DNA from 4 places in the Kitasatospora sp. NPDC004240 genome. Region 1 is predicted to be linked to each of the others. Evidence: riboswitches for the same ligand, from Rfam matches in the RefSeq annotation. Region 1 holds a riboswitch; each other region holds the start of a gene.
What was found. A riboswitch is a leader RNA that binds a small molecule or an ion and turns the genes downstream of it on or off. The one in region 1 is predicted to bind cobalamin.
Positions count from the first base shown of each region.

Region 1 (4,521 bases):
ATCCGCAGCTTGAAGAAGACGTCCTGCAGGCCCATCACGCCGAGGCCCACCGGGCGCCAGCGGTTGTTGGAGTTGCCGGCCTCGGGGGTCGGGTAGAAGTTGATGTCCACCACGCGGTCGAGGAAGGTCACGGCGGTGCGCACGGTGGCGTCCAGCCGCTCCCAGTCCATCGCGTTCAGCAGGTCGCCGGCGCCGGCGCCGTCGGCGACGTGCGCGCCCAGGTTGACCGAGCCGAGGTTGCAGACCGCGGTCTCGGAGTCGTCGGTGACCTCCAGGATCTCGGTGCAGAGGTTGGAGGAGTGCACCGTGCGGCCCGGCAGGGCGGTCTGGTTGGCGGCGCGGTTGGAGGCGTCCTTGAAGGTCATCCAGCCGTTGCCGGTCTGCGCCAGGGTGCGCATCATGCGGGCGTACAGGGTCTGCGCGGGGATGGTGCGCACGGCCTTGCCGGCCAGCTCGGCCTTGCGGTACGCCTCGTCGAAGTCGGCGCCCCACAGGTCGACCAGCTCGGGGACGTCGGCGGGGGAGAACAGCGACCAGTCCTCGTTGGCGTTGACCCGGCGCATGAACTCGTCCGGGATCCAGTGCGCCAGGTTGAGGTTGTGGGTGCGCCGCGCCTCCTCGCCGGTGTTGTCGCGCAGCTCCAGGAACTCCTCGATGTCCGCGTGCCAGGTCTCCAGGTAGACGCAGGCCGCGCCCTTGCGGCGGCCGCCCTGGTTGACGGCGGCGACCGAGGAGTCGAGGGTGCGCAGGAACGGCACGATGCCGTTGGACTTGCCGTTGGTGCCGCGGATCAGCGAGCCGCGCGAGCGGATGCGCGAGTAGGACAGGCCGATGCCGCCGGCGTGCTTGGAGAGCCGGGCGATCTGGGCGTAGCGCGAGTAGATCGAGTCCAGGTTGTCCAGCGGCGAGTCCAGCAGGTAGCAGCTGGACATCTGCGGGTGGCGGGTGCCGGAGTTGAACAGCGTCGGGGAGCTGGTCAGGTACTCCAGACGGCTCATCAGCCGGTACAGCTCGGCGACCTCGGCGACCGACTGCTCGTTGTCGCCGACCGCCAGGCCACAGGCGACGCGGAGCAGGAAGTGCTGGGGGGTCTCGACGACCTTGCGGGTGATCGGGTGGCGCAGCAGGTACCGGGACTGCACGGTGCGCAGGCCGAAGTACTCGAAGCGGTCGTCGCCCTGAGCGTCGATCAGCGCGTTCAGCGCGTCGGCGTGCTTGGCGACGAAGGCGGCGGTGGTGTCGCCGATCAGGCCCTCGGCGTGGCCGACGGTGATCGAGTCGGCGAAGGTGACCGAGCCCTGGCTGACGGCCTCGTCCACGATCTCCAGGGCGAGCAGGCGGGCGGCCAGCTTCGAGTACTGGGGGTCCTCGGCGATCATCGACGCGGCGGCCTCCACGGCCAGCCCGCGCAGCTCGGCGAAGTCGGAGCCGGCGTGGCGGCCGCGCAGCGCGGCGGCGGCGACATGGCCGGGGTCCACCTGAAGGAGATCGACGCTGCGGTCGGTGAGCAGCCGCAGGAGCGCGCCGCCGGGGTCGGAGACCGTCGGGTCGGCGGGGGCGGAGCTGGAACCCTGGGTGGGCAGGGTGGCTGAGGCAGCGGTGGTCAAGGCGCTCTCTCCTGGCGGCGATCGGCGGCGGTGGATCGGGTCGGCCGGGACCGTTCGGGGCAGGGGAGCACGACGCGATCGCCCTGCGGCATCGCGTGACGGTGACATCCCCGGCCCGCCCGCGAGGCCCGGAAGGTACTGCCGTGCTGCAAGGCCTCTGCGGGGAGGCCGTGTGGCACGCGGTCGGCAGGTCATCGGACTCACGGGCCCCCGGGTGGGCCGCCCGCACACCGCTGCGGGGCAGTCCCGGACTCCCACCGGGTTCCCCTGCGTCGACAGCAGGAGTGAGCATACATGTAGTGGCGGCTGACTTTTGCGGCACCATATGTTGTGGCCGGTGTGTCGTACGTCCCGCTGGTCAGCCCGGCGTGTCGGCACCCCGGAAGGCCTCCGGGAGGCCTCCGGGAGGCTTCTGGGAGGCCTTCGGAAGGCCTCCGGGAGGCCCTGTGACGGCCCTGTGGAGACCCCGGAGCCCGTCCTGGGCGGACGCCCCGTCAACGCCCCGGGAGCGCCCCTCAGGCGTACTTCAGGTAAACCTTGTAGGTGCTCGAATCGCCGGTCGGCGAGGTGAACTGCGCGATCAGCCGGTAGTGCCCGCTGGAGGACAGCGCGGCGCTCAGCGCGCGGTCGGTGGCGGCCGGCGCGGTGCTGTCGAGGACGACCAGGGTGAACCAGCCGTCCCGGATCGCCGCCGCGCTGCCCGCGTCGCCGCGCAGGGTCACCCCGGAGGCGGCGTGGTACTCGGTGCCCTTGCGGGCCGACACCCACTGTTCGGGGCGGCTGACCTTGCCGAGGTAGTACTCTGGCAGGCCGTCGACCGCCGTCAGGTAGCGACCTTCCGGTTCGGCGTGCACCCGCAGCACGGCGAGCAGCCGGCCGTCGTCGGGGCCGTCCTGGTAGCGCGCCGAGGACTGCTCCAGGCCGAGGGCGAGCAGCACCACCCACACCAGGATGCCCAGCTGGGGGTTGCGGAAGTGCGCGCCGACCAGGCGGGTGATGCCCACCCCGGCCAGCGGCGCGGCGAGCAGCATGCCGAGGCCCAGGTGCCGGAACAGCACCCCGGGGGTGCCCAGCCACAGGTGGATCGCGGGGACCAGCAGCGCCGTCGCGACCAGGGTCGCGCCCAGCGCCGCGCGGTGCCCCCTGGTGGTGGGGACGAAGTCGCTCTCCGGTGACTCGTTCATCTGCTCGCGCCGCACGTAGGCGACCGCCCCGGCGACGGCGAGCACCGTGAACAGGCCGCCCCACTGGAGTGCGTTGAGGAGGATCTCGGTGCGCGGCCGGGCGCCGTGGCCGAGGGCCGGGGACCACGCGGCGATCTCGTCCAGCAGCCCGGCGCCGAGCAGCGCGCCGGCCGTGCCCGCGGCCAGCAGCAGGACGCGCACCGCCGCCTGGCCGAGGCCCCGGTGCGGCCGGGCGGTGACCAGGGCCAGGGCGAGCAGGGCGGGCACGGCGACGGCCGCGGCGTACGCGGTGGCGGCGGCGAGCGCGAGGGGCACGGCGGCCACCAGGACGAGCGCCACCGGCCGGCGGGCGGTGTGCACCACCACCCAGGCCGCGCAGGCCACCAGCATGACCGCCGGGGCGTCCGGGGCCGCGTAGAAGCCGACGACCACGGTGGACTGGAGGACGGCGTACGCCCCGGCGCTGCAGATCGCCACCCGCTCGTTGAACAGCCGGCGGGTGATCGAGTACAGCAGCACGGTGGTGACCAGGGCGAAGCCCAGGCTGAGCAGCCGGGTGCCCCAGATGCCGTTGGCGTTCGCAGTCCAGCCGGCCAGCGGCGGGTACAGCCAGGGCGAGCCGGGGATCCGGCCGAGCAGGTCGGTGGTCACCGCGGCGCCGTCGGTGAGGTGCGCCAGTTGCTGGCGGCCGGCCACCATGGCGGCCGCCTCGTCGGGGTGTGCGGCGGCCAGCAGACGCAGCGAGAGCGCCGCCTGGATGGCCAGCACACCGGCCAGCAGGGCGCGGGCGATCCAGCGGCGCCGGGGGCTGGGGGCCGGGTCCCAGCCGATCGCCGGGACCTCCGGGATGGTGTACGGCGCGAGCTCCACGACCCGGGAGTCGTCGACCGGCGGCCGCCCGTCGGCGCGGTGGCCGGTGCCCCGGTGTCCGTCGGCGTGCTGTCCGTCGGCGTGGTGGCCGGTGTCCCGGTGGTCGGCGTCCCGGTGGCCGCCCGCGGCCGGGGCGGCGCCGGTGGTGCCGGAGTCCCCGGCCGCCGGTGTGCGCGGGCCCGGGAAGGAGTCGGTCTCAGTGGTCATCTCGGGTTCCGGATGTCGAAGCCGTAGCGGGGGTCGGAGACGCGCTGCCTGAAGTCGGTGAGGGTCGCGGGGACGGCCTCGACCCGCCAGTCCGCCCGCTTGACGATGTTGAACCAGACGAAGCCCACGATGTCGTCGTGCGCGGCCAGTCCGTTGAAGAGCTCGGTGACGTCCGCGCGCTGCCGTTTGCCCTGCTCGGCGGCGGTCTCGCTGATGAAGAAGGGCTTCTTGCAGAAGGCGCGGATCTCGGCCATGGTCGGGCCGTACAGGGTCTCGAAGGTCTTCGGGCCGTGCTGGGTGAAGTAGCCCGTCATGCCGGCCCAGTCCACGTAGGCGTCGCCGGGGTAGTACGGCGCCAGCCGGGTGTTGGGGGCGGGGACGGTGATGTTGGGGCTCCACACCCAGATCACGTTGGTGGCGCCCGCCCGGTCGAAGATGTCGTGGACGCGGCGCCAGGCGCGGACGAAGTCCTCGGCACTGGCGGCCTGCCGGCCCCACGGGTACCAGTCGCCGTTCATCTCGTGCGCGATGCTGATCGCGATCGGCAGGTTGAGCTTGGCGGCGGCCTTGGCCACGCTCTTCACGTAGTCGTCGGTCTCGCCGTTCGCGATGGCCGCCATCGAGGGGGTGTGCGGCTCCCAGGCCATGAACGG
Region 1 is NZ_JBSGFD010000006.1:86,952-91,472, forward strand. It holds gene ACWEQL_RS03215 (ribonucleoside-diphosphate reductase subunit alpha) at 1-1,715, opposite strand, end outside; cobalamin riboswitch at 1,776-1,903, opposite strand; gene ACWEQL_RS03220 (ArnT family glycosyltransferase) at 2,123-3,868, opposite strand; gene ACWEQL_RS03225 (glycoside hydrolase family 26 protein) at 3,865-4,521, opposite strand, start outside.

Region 2 (4,521 bases), on a different contig from region 1:
CGCCGGATCCGTCAGGTAGCGGCTGCCCTTGGCCAGGTCCGGGGTGCTCCCCGCGACCGGGTCGGCCAGTGCGGCGCCCGGATGTCCGAGCAGGACCGTGCCGCACGCGGCGACCACGACGGTCCCGGTGACCAGCAGGGACGCTCTGCCCCTGCTCCTTCGGCGTGGACGACTGCTGCTGGCCCTCATCGGCGAACCCCCTGGTCGGTCGACGCGGGGACAAACGACGCAGTCGACGGCCGCCCGGGTGCGGGCGCCGTCCTGACCGCGTCGTAGTCCGCGACGACGCAAGTGCTCCGTGAACAGACCCCCGGCTCAGGCATTCCGGCTCATCCATCCCTGGGGATGGATCCACGGTTGCGGGTCAGCGCCGGATTCGGACCGGCTTCCCCTGAGCGCCGAGGGTGAAAAACCAGCTCATCAGACCACAGGGTCGAAACGACAGTCAACGGACCGTCAGATCGATCACACGGCTCGCCGACCTGAGCACCCGGGCGTCCCGTCCGGCGCCGGTGGGTCCTCGTACGGCATGCCCCCGATGCCCCGGCCTCCCCTCACGGCGGCCGGGGCATCGGGGGGACGTACGGCTGTCGGCGTACGGCGGTCAGGGAGCCGTGATGCCCGGCTGGGTGCCCGCACCGAAGGACCAGCCCTCGACGTCACCGGGCGCCGGGTTGTAGCTGCCCGCACCCAGCGTGCTGTACGACCAGGGGCCGCCGTGCTGGGCGTGCCAGTACGACCAGTAGGCGGTCCCGGTCGGGTTGGTGCAGGTCGTCGGCAGCGCCTTGATCTTGCACACGAAGCCCGGGAAACGCGGGTGGAAGGCGTACGGGAAGCCGGCGCCGCCGAGCGCGGCGAGTCCGCTGGCCGGGTCGCCGGGGGCGCAGCCGGTCTCGATGCCGCCGCCGAGGGCGGTGAAGTCGACCACGACGGTGACGCCGGTGGTGCCGTCGCAGGCGACGGCGCTCGCCTCCGGCGCCCGGACGGTACCGGCGCCGAGCAGCGCGGCCGTGAGGGCGGCGACGGCGGCGAGCGCGCCGAGGGTGCGCCGGGCGGGGGGCCTGGTCATCGGTGTGCTCCTCACGGGGTCAGGCGGCCGGGCAGGCCAGGACGGGGGCGGTGGGGCGGGCGCCGTGCGCGGTCAGCTCGGCCAGACCCTTGCCGGAGAGCCCCAGCACGGCCTGGGCGGTGGCGCGCGGGGCGGTGGCGGCGTTGAACCCGTTCGCGTCGTAGGCCACGGCGCCGCGCACGGCCGGGTCGGCCGAGCAGCCCTGCTGGAACTTCACCAGCCGGCTCCAGCCCTTCAGGCCCGCCCCGTACCGGCCGCCGGACAGCAGTGCCTCGGTCGCGAGGCCGGTGCTGTTGGCGTTGGAGGCCGCGGCGCCGGCCGCCGCGAAGCCGCCGTCGGCCCCCTGGTGGGCGGTGAGCCAGCCGAGTCCGGCCTGGGCCTTGGCCGTGCGGCCGGTCGCGGCCAGCGCCTGGACCGCCAGCGCGGTGGCGTCCGGGTCACTGGTGCAGGCGGCCTGGCCGAACGCCACCGGGTAGCCGCCGTCGGCGCACTGGCTGTTCGCCAGGAAGTCGACGGCCGCCGCCGGTGCGCCGCCGGGCGTGCGCTTCAGGGCGATCAGCGCGAGTGACTGCCCGAACGCGTTGCTGTAGTCGCCCCACTGCGAGCGGTCGGAGAACCGGCCGTCGGCGGCCAGCAGCGAGCGCAGCCGGGCCGGGAGGTCCACACCGCCGAAGGCCGCCGGGTTCTCGCCGCGGACCTCGACCGCCAGCAGCAGCTTGGCGGTGGCGCCCGCGTACGCCTCGGTGGTTCCGTCGCCGAGGTAGCCGGAGAGGATCTCGGGCCTGGCGAGCCAGGCGGTGGCGCGGGCCGCCGCCTGGTCGGCGGTGCCGGAGGCGGCGAAGGCGAGCACGGCGTCGATGGTGAGGCCCTGGTCGGGGTAGGCGGTGCCGTCGAAGACGGACTCGAAGTGGTCGCCGCCGACCAACTGTCCGGCGAGCCAGCCCGCCGCGGCGGCGTCGGGCCGGTAGGTCGTGCCCGTCCCCGCGCCCTGCTCCTGGGCGGCGGCGACGGTCGAGGCGGGCAGGACGGCGCCGAGGACGAGCGCGGGTATCGCGAGGAGGCCGAGGGTCCGGTGGCGGACGGGCATGGGCTGCCTTTCCGGGCCTGGGCGCGCGGGGTCCACCTGGCAACGGGCAGCCGTCGGGAACTCCGGCCCGCAGACCACGACGGGAGGAGGGGTTGGCACACCTCCGCCGACGGGTACTCGGGCTCGCCGCCGACGCGGGGTCGGAGGCCTACCGTTGCGGGTCAGCGCCGGATTCGAACCGGACTTCCCCCGCGGGCGGAGTCACAACATGACGATCCATCATGGCGAGACGGGAAAGACCCGGTCAAGGGATCGTGCGTCACATCACGACGCCCGGATCCACCGTACTTCGCTGACGGGCTCGTTCGAGGCACCGCGGAGTCCACCTCACCTCGGACGACTCCGGAACGGCCTTCGGTATGCCACCTGTCGGCCGGGTACGGGGTGCGAGCGAGAGGCGACGGCCTCCCCCCATGGCCTGCCTACCGGTGTGCCTCACGGAACTTCTCCTTCGCGAGGTCGCCGGCCCTGGGCGGGCGAAGGAGCGGAAGGGCGTCATCGCCCCAGGTCAGTGACCCCCCTCCGGGCTCAGGGAGTTCCGTCCGCAGTGGACACCCGCGGACCGGCCCGAGCCGGAGAGCGTGCCCACACTGTCCGGCGTCAGCCGCGCCCGGCGGTGGAGGCGCGGATCCGCAGCGCCCAGTCGTGCCGACGCACCGCTCCGGGCTGCGCCGTGCCCGACAGCAGGTCGCTCAGCAGGGCCGCGCACGCGCGCCCGTACTCCGCGGCGCGCAGGTCGACCCCCGTCACCTGCGGGTACGAGCCGCGGGCCGCGGCGCCGTCGACGCACCGCCACCTGGCAGCGCGCTGGTCGGCGCCCTCCCTGGTCCCGCACCTCCCCGACCGGGGCTTCGCCGACCTCTCCGACCTCACGGACCGCACCTCGTCCTCAACAACCCCGGGAACATCCGGCTGCTGACCCCCTGAGGAGCCACCACCATGGCGCTGGAACGCCTCGTCCACGACGTCAAGGCCCTGCGGACGGCCTGGGAGAACGAACCCCTCCACACCCGGGGCCTCGACGACTTCGACGACGTCTTCTCCCCCGACCTGGCCGAGCGGCTCATCGTCGACCACGGGCTGCGCATCCCCTACCTGCGGCTGCTGCGCGACGGCGCGTACGTACCGGCCGGCCGCTTCACCCACCGCACCGGCACCGGGGCCGGCCAGGCCGACGGCGTCGCCGACCCCCACACCGTCGCCGAGCACATCGCGGCGCGCTACGCCGAACTGCCCGGACCCGCGCCCCGCGGCCGGCTCGCCGGCGCGCCCCCGCCGCATCCGGGGCACCCTCCGGCGCCGGAAGCCGATCGGCGAGATCGGGCAGTAGAGCGACCAGGGCGCCCACCGAGCGCGGCAGCGCCTGCGCCCGCTGCACCAACCGCGGCCGGCCGCGCGCAGGGCATCGGCCACCGGCCCGAACGGCAGCGGCTCGCGCAGCGGATGACACCTTCGATCCCGGCCTCCCCCTCGACGATCACCACTGCCGGACGGGTGCCGAGCAGGCCCGCCACGTGCGCCAGCTCCGCATCCCTCCCCCACGAACGCGAACCCCGCGCCGCTGCCGGCCCCCGGCGCCCGACCGCCATCCGAGGAACCTCCTGTGCGGAAAGGCAGCACCACCCGCGGCACCGCACTCTCTTCTCACCGTAGGCCCGCCAGGAGGAGCGCGTCAGATGGTCCGCATAAGAAGTGATCTCGTGTGGTGACTCTGGGGAGGCATAGGACGGCTGCGGCGATGCCAGCGAAAGCGGCGAAGTGGTCGGTCCCGCGCTCGTAGCGGCGGTGGAGTCGACGGAAGCCGCCGAGCCAGGCGGAAACACGGCGGCAACCGGGCCCACGCGCACCCCGAGGCAGGCCACCCCACGAGCGGCGCGCCGTTCGACGCGGCGGACGCGTCATTGCCTCAGCACGCGCTCAGCGACGCCCGTGCGAACAGGGCCGAGGTGCCGAAGAGAAGGGCGCCTCCGAGTCTCATCGGTGTTCCTCGTGCCGGTCCCGAGCGGGAGTGATGTGTCGCGTGGGCGTCGCCTCTCTGATTCAATCACGGAGACACAGGATGAATGTAACGCGGACGTCCGGGTGACTGTCCAGGCCCCTGAGGCTCATTTCTTGAAAAATCCAGTTCAGGACGAAAGTTGGGAACGTCGACCGCTCAGCCTTACAAGCAGACATCCCATCAATCGAGGGTCTATGTGAGGTCTGCCCTCCGGACCCCGCCGACCTTCCCGCCCACCCGCCGGGGTCCGGGTGGGATCGGGACCGGACGTCCGGATCGCCGAGCCGCCGCGTGATCCACCGGTCCCGCAAGGTCGTGGAGCGGGCGCCGTCCGGTGTCTTGACAGCCGGATGCGCCCGCCCCAAG
Region 2 is NZ_JBSGFD010000032.1:39,663-44,183, reverse strand. It holds partial or broken gene ACWEQL_RS11575 (prenyltransferase/squalene oxidase repeat-containing protein) at 1-60, opposite strand, end outside; gene ACWEQL_RS11570 (flagellar hook-length control protein FliK) at 605-1,069, opposite strand; gene ACWEQL_RS11565 (peptidase) at 1,089-2,156, opposite strand; cobalamin riboswitch at 2,248-2,391, opposite strand; gene ACWEQL_RS11560 (hypothetical protein) at 2,757-3,029, opposite strand; gene ACWEQL_RS11555 (hypothetical protein) at 3,096-3,809, shown strand.
Region 2: it holds a riboswitch for cobalamin, as region 1 does, so the genes downstream of both, ACWEQL_RS11565 (peptidase) here and ACWEQL_RS03215 (ribonucleoside-diphosphate reductase subunit alpha) in region 1, are expected to answer to the same signal.

Region 3 (4,521 bases), on a different contig from region 1:
AGGGCCGCGTACTCCAGGGGCGCGGAGGGGTCGATCGAGAGGTCCGCGGGGGCGGGTGCGGCGCCGGACCGGACCAGCAGGTCGCCGATGGCGGCGATCATGGCGCCGTTGTCGGTGCACAGGCGCAGGGGTGGGACGCGCAGGGTGATGCCGGCGGCGGCGCAGCGTTGTTCGGTGAGGGCGCGGATGCGGGAGTTGGCGGCGACGCCGCCGACCACGACGAGGGTGCCGATGCCGTGGTCGACGCAGGCGCGGACGGCCTTGCGGGTGAGGGTGTCGGCGATGGCCTCCTGGAGGGCCGCGGCGGCGTCGGGGACGTGCGGCTCGGTGCCGGCGGCGCGTTGGGCCTCGACCCAGCGGGCGGCGGCGGTCTTGAGGCCGGAGAAGGAGAAGGCGTACGGGGGGTCGTTGGGTCCGCTGAGGGGGCGGGGGAGGCGGACGGCGTTCGGGTCGCCGTCGCGGGCGGCGCGGTCGATGGCGGGGCCGCCGGGGTAGGGCAGGTGGAGGATGCGGGCGACCTTGTCGAAGCATTCGCCGGCGGCGTCGTCGAGGGTGTCGCCGAGGTGGAGGATCGGGTCGCGGGCGAGGTCGCGGACGAGCAGCAGCGAGGTGTGGCCGCCGGAGACGATGAGCACGACGCAGGGGTTGGGCAGGGGTTCGCCGTCGAGGGTGGCGGCGGCGACGTGGCCGGCGAGGTGGTGGACGCCGTAGAGGGGGACGCCGAGCGAGAAGGCATAGCTCTTGGCGGCGGCGACCCCGACCTGGAGGGCGCCGGACAGCCCGGGTCCGGCGGTGACGGCGACGGCGCCGACGTCGGCGAGGGTCAGCCCGGCCCGGTCGAGGGCCTCACGGACGACGGGGGCCATCGCGTGGACGTGCGCGCGGGCGGCGATCTCGGGCACCACGCCGCCGTAGCGGGCGTGTTCGTCCATGGAGGACGCCACGGCCTGGCCGAGCAGCCTCCCGTTGTGGACCAGACCGGCGCCGGTCTCGTCGCAGGACGACTCGATCCCCAGCACCACCGGCGATCCCACCATGGCAGGGCTCCTTATTGCTTGTGGCTAGTAACTGCAACTATTGTGCAATAAAGCTCGCGTTGCGGTGGTGGGCAGCCCGCTGTGGGGGCTGCCGGCCGGCCCGGTTCTCTCTCGCGGCCCCGAAGACGTCATGCCCTCCGAGCCGCCGCGTGGTGGCGGCCCGGAGGGCATGACGTTCGGAGTGCTGCTCAGTTCGTCGGTTCGACGCGGGCGTTCCAGCGCTGTTCGACGTTGCTGAGGCGCCAGTAGGCGAGGGCGCAGGCCCAGACGACGACGAACAGGCCGACGATGACGTAGCCGACGTTGTCGAGGCTGATGTCGGCGATCCAGGTGCTGACCGGGTCGGTGAGGTCGAGCTTCTCGTGGAGCACGCCGACCAGCTCGATGGTGCCGATGAGGAAGGCGACGGCGATGGACAGGCCGGTGATGGTGAGGTTGTAGTAGACCTTGCGGACCGGGTTGGAGAACGCCCAGTGGTAGGCGAAGTTCATGAAGGTGCCGTCGAGGGTGTCGAACAGGCTCATGCCGCAGGCGAAGAGCAGCGGCAGGCAGAGGATCGCGTACCAGGGCAGGCCGGAGGCGGCGCCGGAGCCGGCCATCACCATGAGGGCGACCTCGGTGGCGGTGTCGAAGCCGAGGCCGAACAGCACCCCGAGCGGGTACATCTGGCCGGGCCGGGTGATGGCCTTGGTGAGCCGGCCGAGGATGCGGTTCATGAAGCCGCGCTCGTCGAGGTGCTTCTCCAGCTGCTTCTCGTCGAACTGCCCGGCCCGCATGGCCTTGTACACCTTGTAGATGCCGGCCAGGGCGAAGAGGTTGAGGGCGGCGATCAGGTAGAGGAAGGTGCCGGAGACGCTGGTGCCGATCACGCCGAGTACGCCGTGGACGCTGGACTCCTCGTCGACCAGGGTGCCCGCGAACTGGGCGCCGGCCGCGACGAGGGCGGCCATCGCCATCACGATGCTGGAGTGGCCGAGGGCGAACCAGAAGCCGACCGAGATGGGTCGCTGGCCGTCGGCCATCAGTTTGCGGGTGGTGTTGTCGATGGCGGCGATGTGGTCGGCGTCGAAGGCGTGCCGCATGCCCAGGGTGTAGGCGGTGACGCCGAGGCCGACGCCGAACACCTGGGTGCCGACGGTGTAGTCGTTCGGGGCGACCAGCAGGAACAGCGTGCCGAAGGCGACGACGTGCATGGCGACGATGACGCCGAGCAGCCCGGCGGTGCGGATGGTGTCCTGGCGCTGCCAGCGTGGTGGCACGGTCGATGACGGCTTTTCGTCGGTGAGGGTCATGACGGGTTGGCCTCTCCAGCTCCTCGATGGGGGCACCCCCGGCTGAGGTCGGGGGAGTCGTGCACGCCGTGGCCGGTCTCCTGGCTCTGGGTGGACGGCGCCGACCGTGTCCGGGCAGCGCCGAGCGTGCCCCTGCCTCGCCTTCCCGGTGCCGTACGGCACCCGTGACTGCCCGCTGGCGCGGACCCGGCAGGGGCACTTCCCGTTCACAGTGGCGAGGGCCGCTCCGGAATCGGCCCCTGAGGGGGCGTCACCGGTCTTCCCGAGCACCACGGCGCGGACCACCGTAGGGGCAGGGTCCGCTTCTCAACAAGCTTGCGCAGTTGCGCATAGGTTGCAATAACGCAACGTGGCGGCATGCGTACGACACCGGGGGGCGGGGGTGGGACGGGCGATCGACGGTGCCGCGGTGCGGTCGGCGGCTGCGGCGGTGACCGACCGGGACGGTACTGCCCGGCCCGGAGCTCGTCCCCGGGGCGGAGCCGGTCCGGCTGGTGTCCAACTTCCAGAACGGTCTCAAACGGCTCCCGGTCCGCTGGCGGCGCCCGCCCGGCTGACGCGGGCGCGGTCGCCCGGGGGAGGGGTGAGGGCCGGCCGGAGCGGTGTGGTGACCGGGTCGGCGTCGCGCAGCGGGTGGCCGCTGCCGTGCCAGACGGAGAGCACGTAGGCGCTGAACGGGTGGTGGGCCCAGCGTTCGGGGACCCGCAGGACGAGCCGGTAGGCCTCGGGCTCCTCCTCGCCGGGGTTCGGGGCGGGGGCGGCCGGGAGGTCGCCGGACTCGGCCAGCAGCCGGTGGACGTCGGCGGGAAGGGTGAACACGGCCTGCCGGGGGCGTCCGGTGAGGGTGGTGCGCAGTACGGCGGTGGCGGCCAGGTCGGCGGTGAGCAGCGCGTCGAGCTCCGCCTCGTCGACGGGTGCGCCGCCCGGGACCGACGGGCCGGCGGGGAGCCGGAGCAGGGCCCGGACCAGGCCCGCGAGGTAGCGGCGCAGCGCGTCCGGGTCCGCGACCGTCAGGCGGCGCAGGATGGCCTGGTAGTGCAGTTCCTCCGGCACCCCCTGGTCGCGGTCGGCCTCCCGGAGCAGCGTCCGGTCGACGGCGTCCGGGTCGCGCCAGCCGGCCCGGTAGTCCGCGGCCAGCACGCGGACCTCGGCGTGCAGGGGGCCGAGGGCGTCGGGGTCGTGCGGGTCCTGGATGCCGTGCGGGCCCCGGAGGTCGTGCGGGTCGTCGAAGAGCAGGGCGCGCAGGCCGTCGAGCAGATCGACCAGCCTGGCGCCGGTGGCCTGGTGCAGGCGGCGCAGGGTGCAGCGCAGCAGGACCTTCTGGAAGAGGCTGAGCGTCAGGCGCAGTTCCAGCCCCCACCGCCACTCGTCCTCCGTCATCGAGGCGTGGCCGACCACGACGTCGGCGACCAGCTCCGGGTTGCTGATGTCGGCGGGCATCCGCCGGGTGACCAGGCCCTGTTCGGTGCGGAACCGGGCGTGGCTGAAGTCCGTGTTGTTGAGCAGCAGCAGCGGGTAGACCACCGGCGAGCCGCCGGCCCGCAGCACCTCCTCGATCCCGTCGAGGAAGGTCCGCGGGGTCTCCCCGGGCAGGCCCCAGATGAGGTCGGTGTAGGTCGGGATGCCGAGCTCCCGGAACGCCTGCTGCATCCGGTGGTAGTGCGCGGGGCGGATGTTGGACCGGTTGGCGATCTCCAGCACCTCGGGGTCGAAGGACTGGGTGGACAGCGTGATCGCGCCGGTCAGCCCGGCCTCGTGCAGGATGCGGGCGATCTCCACCACCCGGTCCGTGGTGTTCTTCGCCCAGTTGGTCATGACCAGGATGCGCTTGTCGTACCGGCGGCAGAGGTCGACCAGGATCCGGGCGATCTCCCGGTCCCGCGGCAGCAGGCCGAAGTTGGCGTCGGCGATGAACAGGGACGCCCCGTCGGGGGCCAGCCGGACGATCCGGTCGAGTTCGGCCTCGATCCGCTCCAGCGGGAACTGCCGGACCTTGGCGTTGGTCGCGCCGCCCCAGTAGCAGAAGGCGCAGCTGTACGGGCAGCCGCGGTTGGTCTCGTAGACGATCAGCCAGGAGGACGCCAGGTCGGCGTCCGGGTAGACGGGGCTCAGCAGGGGTGAGGGAACCTGGGCCAGGTCGGCGATGCGCGGGGCGGGCGGGGTGGTACGGACCCGGCCGTCCGGGCCGCGGT
Region 3 is NZ_JBSGFD010000032.1:55,023-59,543, forward strand. It holds gene tsaD (tRNA (adenosine(37)-N6)-threonylcarbamoyltransferase complex transferase subunit TsaD) at 1-1,034, opposite strand, end outside; gene ACWEQL_RS11625 (HoxN/HupN/NixA family nickel/cobalt transporter) at 1,226-2,329, opposite strand; cobalamin riboswitch at 2,383-2,618, opposite strand; gene ACWEQL_RS11630 (radical SAM protein) at 2,846-4,521, opposite strand, start outside.
Region 3: it holds a riboswitch for cobalamin, as region 1 does, so the genes downstream of both, ACWEQL_RS11625 (HoxN/HupN/NixA family nickel/cobalt transporter) here and ACWEQL_RS03215 (ribonucleoside-diphosphate reductase subunit alpha) in region 1, are expected to answer to the same signal.

Region 4 (4,521 bases), on a different contig from region 1:
CCTCGCCGCCGGCATGGACGTGGACGCCTTCGCGCCCCGCCTGTCGTTCTTCTGGGCCATCGGCATGAACTTCTTCATGGAGATCGCCAAGCTCCGCGCGGCCCGCCTGCTCTGGGCCAAGCTCGTCAAGGAGTTCGACCCCAAGAACGCCAAGTCGCTGTCGCTGCGCACCCATTCGCAGACCTCCGGCTGGTCGCTCACCGCCCAGGACGTCTTCAACAACGTCACCCGCACCTGCGTGGAGGCGATGGCCGCGACCCAGGGCCACACCCAGTCGCTGCACACCAACGCCCTCGACGAGGCGCTCGCCCTGCCCACCGACTTCTCCGCGCGGATCGCCCGCAACACCCAGCTGCTGCTGCAGCAGGAGTCCGGCACCTGCCGGGTCATCGACCCCTGGGGCGGCAGCGCGTACGTCGAGAAGCTCACCCACGACCTCGCCGCGCGCGCCTGGCAGCACATCCAGGAGGTCGAGGCGGCCGGCGGCATGGCCAAGGCCATCGACGCGGGCATCCCCAAGCTGCGCGTCGAGGAGGCCGCAGCCCGCACCCAGGCCCGGATCGACTCCGGACGCCAGCCGGTGATCGGCGTCAACAAGTACCAGGTCGCCACCGACGAGCAGATCGAGGTGCTCAAGGTCGACAACTCCTCGGTGCGCGCCCAGCAGATCGAGAAGCTGCGCCGCCTGCGGGCCGAACGCGACGAGGCCGCCTGCCAGGACGCCCTGCGCGCGCTGACCGCCTCCGCCGAGCGCGGCCCGCGCAACGACGGCACCCTGGACGGCAACCTGCTCGCCCTCGCCGTCGACGCGGCGCGCGCCAAGGCCACCGTCGGCGAGATCTCGGACGCCCTGGAGAAGGTGTACGGGCGCCACTCCGGCCAGATCCGTACCATCACGGGTGTGTACCGAGACGAAGCAGGCCCCACCACCGCCGTCCAGCGCACCCGCGAGCTCGTCGAGCGGTTCGACGAGGCCGAGGGCCGCCGCCCGCGCATCCTGGTCGCCAAGATGGGCCAGGACGGCCACGACCGCGGCCAGAAGGTGATCGCCAGCGCCTTCGCCGACCTCGGCTTCGTGGTCGACGTCGGCCCGCTCTTCCAGACCCCGGCCGAGGTCGCCCGCCAGGCCGTGGAGGCCGACGTCCACATCGTCGGCGTCTCCTCCCTCGCCGCCGGCCACCTGACGCTGGTGCCCGCGCTGCGCGCCGAACTCGCCGCCGCCGGACGCGAGGACATCACCATCGTGGTCGGCGGGGTCATCCCCCCGCAGGACGTCGACGCCCTCCACGAGGCCGGTGCCACCGCGGTGTTCCCGCCCGGCACGGTCATCCCGGAGGCCGCCCACGACCTGCTGAGGACGCTGGCCGCGTCCCTCGGCCACGAGCTGTGAGCCGCTGACCCGTGGCCCGCACGATCGATCTGGACCAGTACGTCCAGGGTGTCCTCGACGGCTCGCGCGCCTACATCGCGCGGGCCATCACCCTGGTCGAGTCGGGCCGCGCCGACCACCGGGAGCTTGCCCAGCGGCTGCTGCTGGAGCTGCTCCCGCACTCCGGCAAGGCCGTCCGGGTGGGCATCACCGGCGTCCCCGGCGTCGGCAAGTCCACCTTCATCGAGGGCCTGGGCACCATGCTCACCGGGCGGGGCCACCGGGTCGCGGTGCTCGCCGTCGACCCGTCCTCCAGCCGGACCGGCGGCAGCATCCTGGGCGACAAGACCCGGATGGAGAAGCTCGCCGTCGACCCGGCCGCGTTCGTCCGCCCCTCGCCCACCTCCGGCACCCTCGGCGGCGTCGCCCGGGCCACCCGGGAGAGCATGGTGGTGATGGAGGCCGCCGGGTACGACGTCGTCCTGGTGGAGACCGTCGGCGTCGGCCAGTCCGAGACCACCGTCGCCGACATGGTCGACTCCTTCCTGCTGCTCACCCTCGCCCGCACCGGCGACCAGCTCCAGGGCATCAAGAAGGGCGTGCTGGAACTCGCCGACATCGTCGCCGTCAACAAGGCGGACGGCCCGCACGAGCTCGACGCCCGTGCCGCCGCCCGCGAACTGACCGGCGCGCTGCGGCTGTTGCAGGCCCCCGACGCCGCCTGGACCCCGCCGGTGCTCACCTGCAGCGGCCGCGACGGCACCGACCTCGACACGGTGTGGGAGCGGCTGGGGCAGCACCGGCGGATCCTGGAGGCCACCGGCGCGCTCGACGCCAAGCGCCGCGACCAGCAGGTCGACTGGACCTGGGCGATGGTCCACGACCAGCTGCTCGCCCGGCTGCGCGCCCACCCGGCCGTCCGCCGGCTCGCGCCCGGCATCGAACAGCAGGTCCGCGACGGCACGCTGACCGCCACCCTGGCGGCCGAACGGATCCTGGCGGGCTTCCACACCCCGGCCGACGCCGACCAGGCCTGACACCCCCTCACCCGGTGCCGGGTGCCCCTCCCACGGGGCACCCGGCACCGGGCTTTCCGTACCCGTCCCGATCCGTGGACACCTCGTGGGATTCCCGTGCCGGGCCGCCGGATTGCCCCTATGCTGGCCGGGCAGCTGGTTCGCTCCTGTCCGCCAGACAGGCGCGTCGCAAGAGGGAACCCGGTGACGCCTTTCAACTGGCCAGTCCGGGACTGCCCCGCAGCGGTGAGCGGGAACGACCGCCGTCATACGCACTGGGCCCGCACGGGCCTGGGAAGCGACGGCCACTAGGAGTCCGCCCTTTCACGGGTGGACGGGCCCGCGAGTCCGAAGACCTGCCCGTTGCCCGTGCGCGACCGATCGCGCGCGGACCTCCCGGTGACCTCGTGGGCGGGTCGGCGTACACAGAAGGCGGAGTCCGGCACCTTACGTGCCCGGGCGGCCCGCCCGGTCCGTCATCCTTTGCGCCCTCGTCCCGTCCCCGGGAACATGAGGAACCAGACTCGCGAAGGAGAGTCCCTTGACCGCGAAGTCCACGCCCGCGCAGTCCACTTCGGCGCGGCCCGTACCCGCGCAGTCCACTTCGGTGCGGCCCGTACCCGTGCAGACCCGGGCCACCGTCCACGGCTACCCCCGCCAGGGCCGGGGCCGGGAGCTCAAGAAGGCCGTCGAGGGTTACTGGAAGGGCACCGTCACCGCCGCCGCCCTCCGCACCACCTCCGCCACCCTGCGCCGGGACAACTGGCGGCAGCTGGCCGACGCCGGCGTCCAGGAGGTCACCACCGGCGACTTCTCGCTGTACGACCACGTGCTGGACACCACCGTCGCCCTCGGCGCCATCCCCGCCCGCCACCGCGCCGCCGTCGCCGCCGACCCGCTCGACGGCTACTTCGCCATGGCGCGCGGCACCCAGGAGGCCGCGCCGCTGGAGATGACCAAGTGGTTCGACACCAACTACCACTACCTGGTGCCCGAACTCGGCCCCGACACCGTCTTCACCGCCAACCCGGCCAAGGCCGTCGGCGAACTGCGCGAGGCCCTCCTGCTCGGCCACACCGCCCGGCCCGTCCTGCTCGGCCCCGTCACCTACCTGCTGCTCGCCAAGCCCGCCCCCGGCGTCGCCGCCGACTTCCAGCCCCTCACCCTGCTCGACCGGCTGCTGCCCGTCTACGCCGAACTCCTCGCCGAACTGCGCGCCGCCGGCGCCGAATGGGCGCAACTCGACGAGCCCGCCCTCGTCCAGGACCGCACCCCCGCCGAACTGGGCGCCGCCGCCCGCGCCTACCGCGAGCTCGGCGCCGTCGAGGACCGGCCCAAGCTGCTCGTCGCCAGCTACTTCGATCGCCTCGGCGAAGCCCTGCCCGTCCTCGCCAAGGCCCCCGTCGAAGGCCTCGCCCTGGACTTCACCGGCCCCGCCGCCGCCAACCTGGCCGACCTCGCCGCCGCCGGGGGCCTGCCCGGCAGGCGCCTGATCGCCGGCGTCGTCGACGGCCGCAACGTCTGGATCAACGACCTGGAGAAGTCGCTCGCCACCCTGGCCACCCTGCTCGGCCTCGCCGGCACCGTGGACGTCGCCCCGTCCTGCTCACTGCTGCACGTCCCCCTCGACGCCACCGCCGAACGCGAACTCGACCCGCAGATCGCCCGCTGGCTCGCCTTCGCCCGCCAGAAGAGCACCGAGACCGCCCTGCTCGCCCGCGCCCTGCGCGAGGGCACCACCGCCATCACCGCCGAACTCGCCGCCAACCGCGCCGACCTCGCCTCCCGCGCCACCTCCCCGGTCACCCGCGACCCGGCCGTCCGCGCCCGCGCCGCCGCCGTCCCCGCGGCCGACACCCGCCGCCCCCAGCCGTACGAGGTCCGCACCGAGGCCCAGCGCGCCCGCCTCGGCCTCCCGCTGCTGCCGACCACCACCATCGGCTCCTTCCCGCAGACCGCCGAACTGCGCACCGCCCGCGCCGACCTGACCGCCGGACGGATCGACCGGGCCGCCTACCGCGAGCGCATCGAGGCCGAGATCCGCGAGGTCATCGCCTTCCAGGAGAAGGCCGGCCTGGACGTCCTCGTCCACGGCGAACCCGAACGCAACGACATGGTCCAGTACTTCGCCGAGCG
Region 4 is NZ_JBSGFD010000030.1:49,682-54,202, reverse strand. It holds gene scpA (methylmalonyl-CoA mutase) at 1-1,390, shown strand, start outside; gene meaB (methylmalonyl Co-A mutase-associated GTPase MeaB) at 1,402-2,406, shown strand; cobalamin riboswitch at 2,526-2,763, shown strand; gene metE (5-methyltetrahydropteroyltriglutamate--homocysteine S-methyltransferase) at 2,993-4,521, shown strand, end outside.
Region 4: it holds a riboswitch for cobalamin, as region 1 does, so the genes downstream of both, metE (5-methyltetrahydropteroyltriglutamate--homocysteine S-methyltransferase) here and ACWEQL_RS03215 (ribonucleoside-diphosphate reductase subunit alpha) in region 1, are expected to answer to the same signal.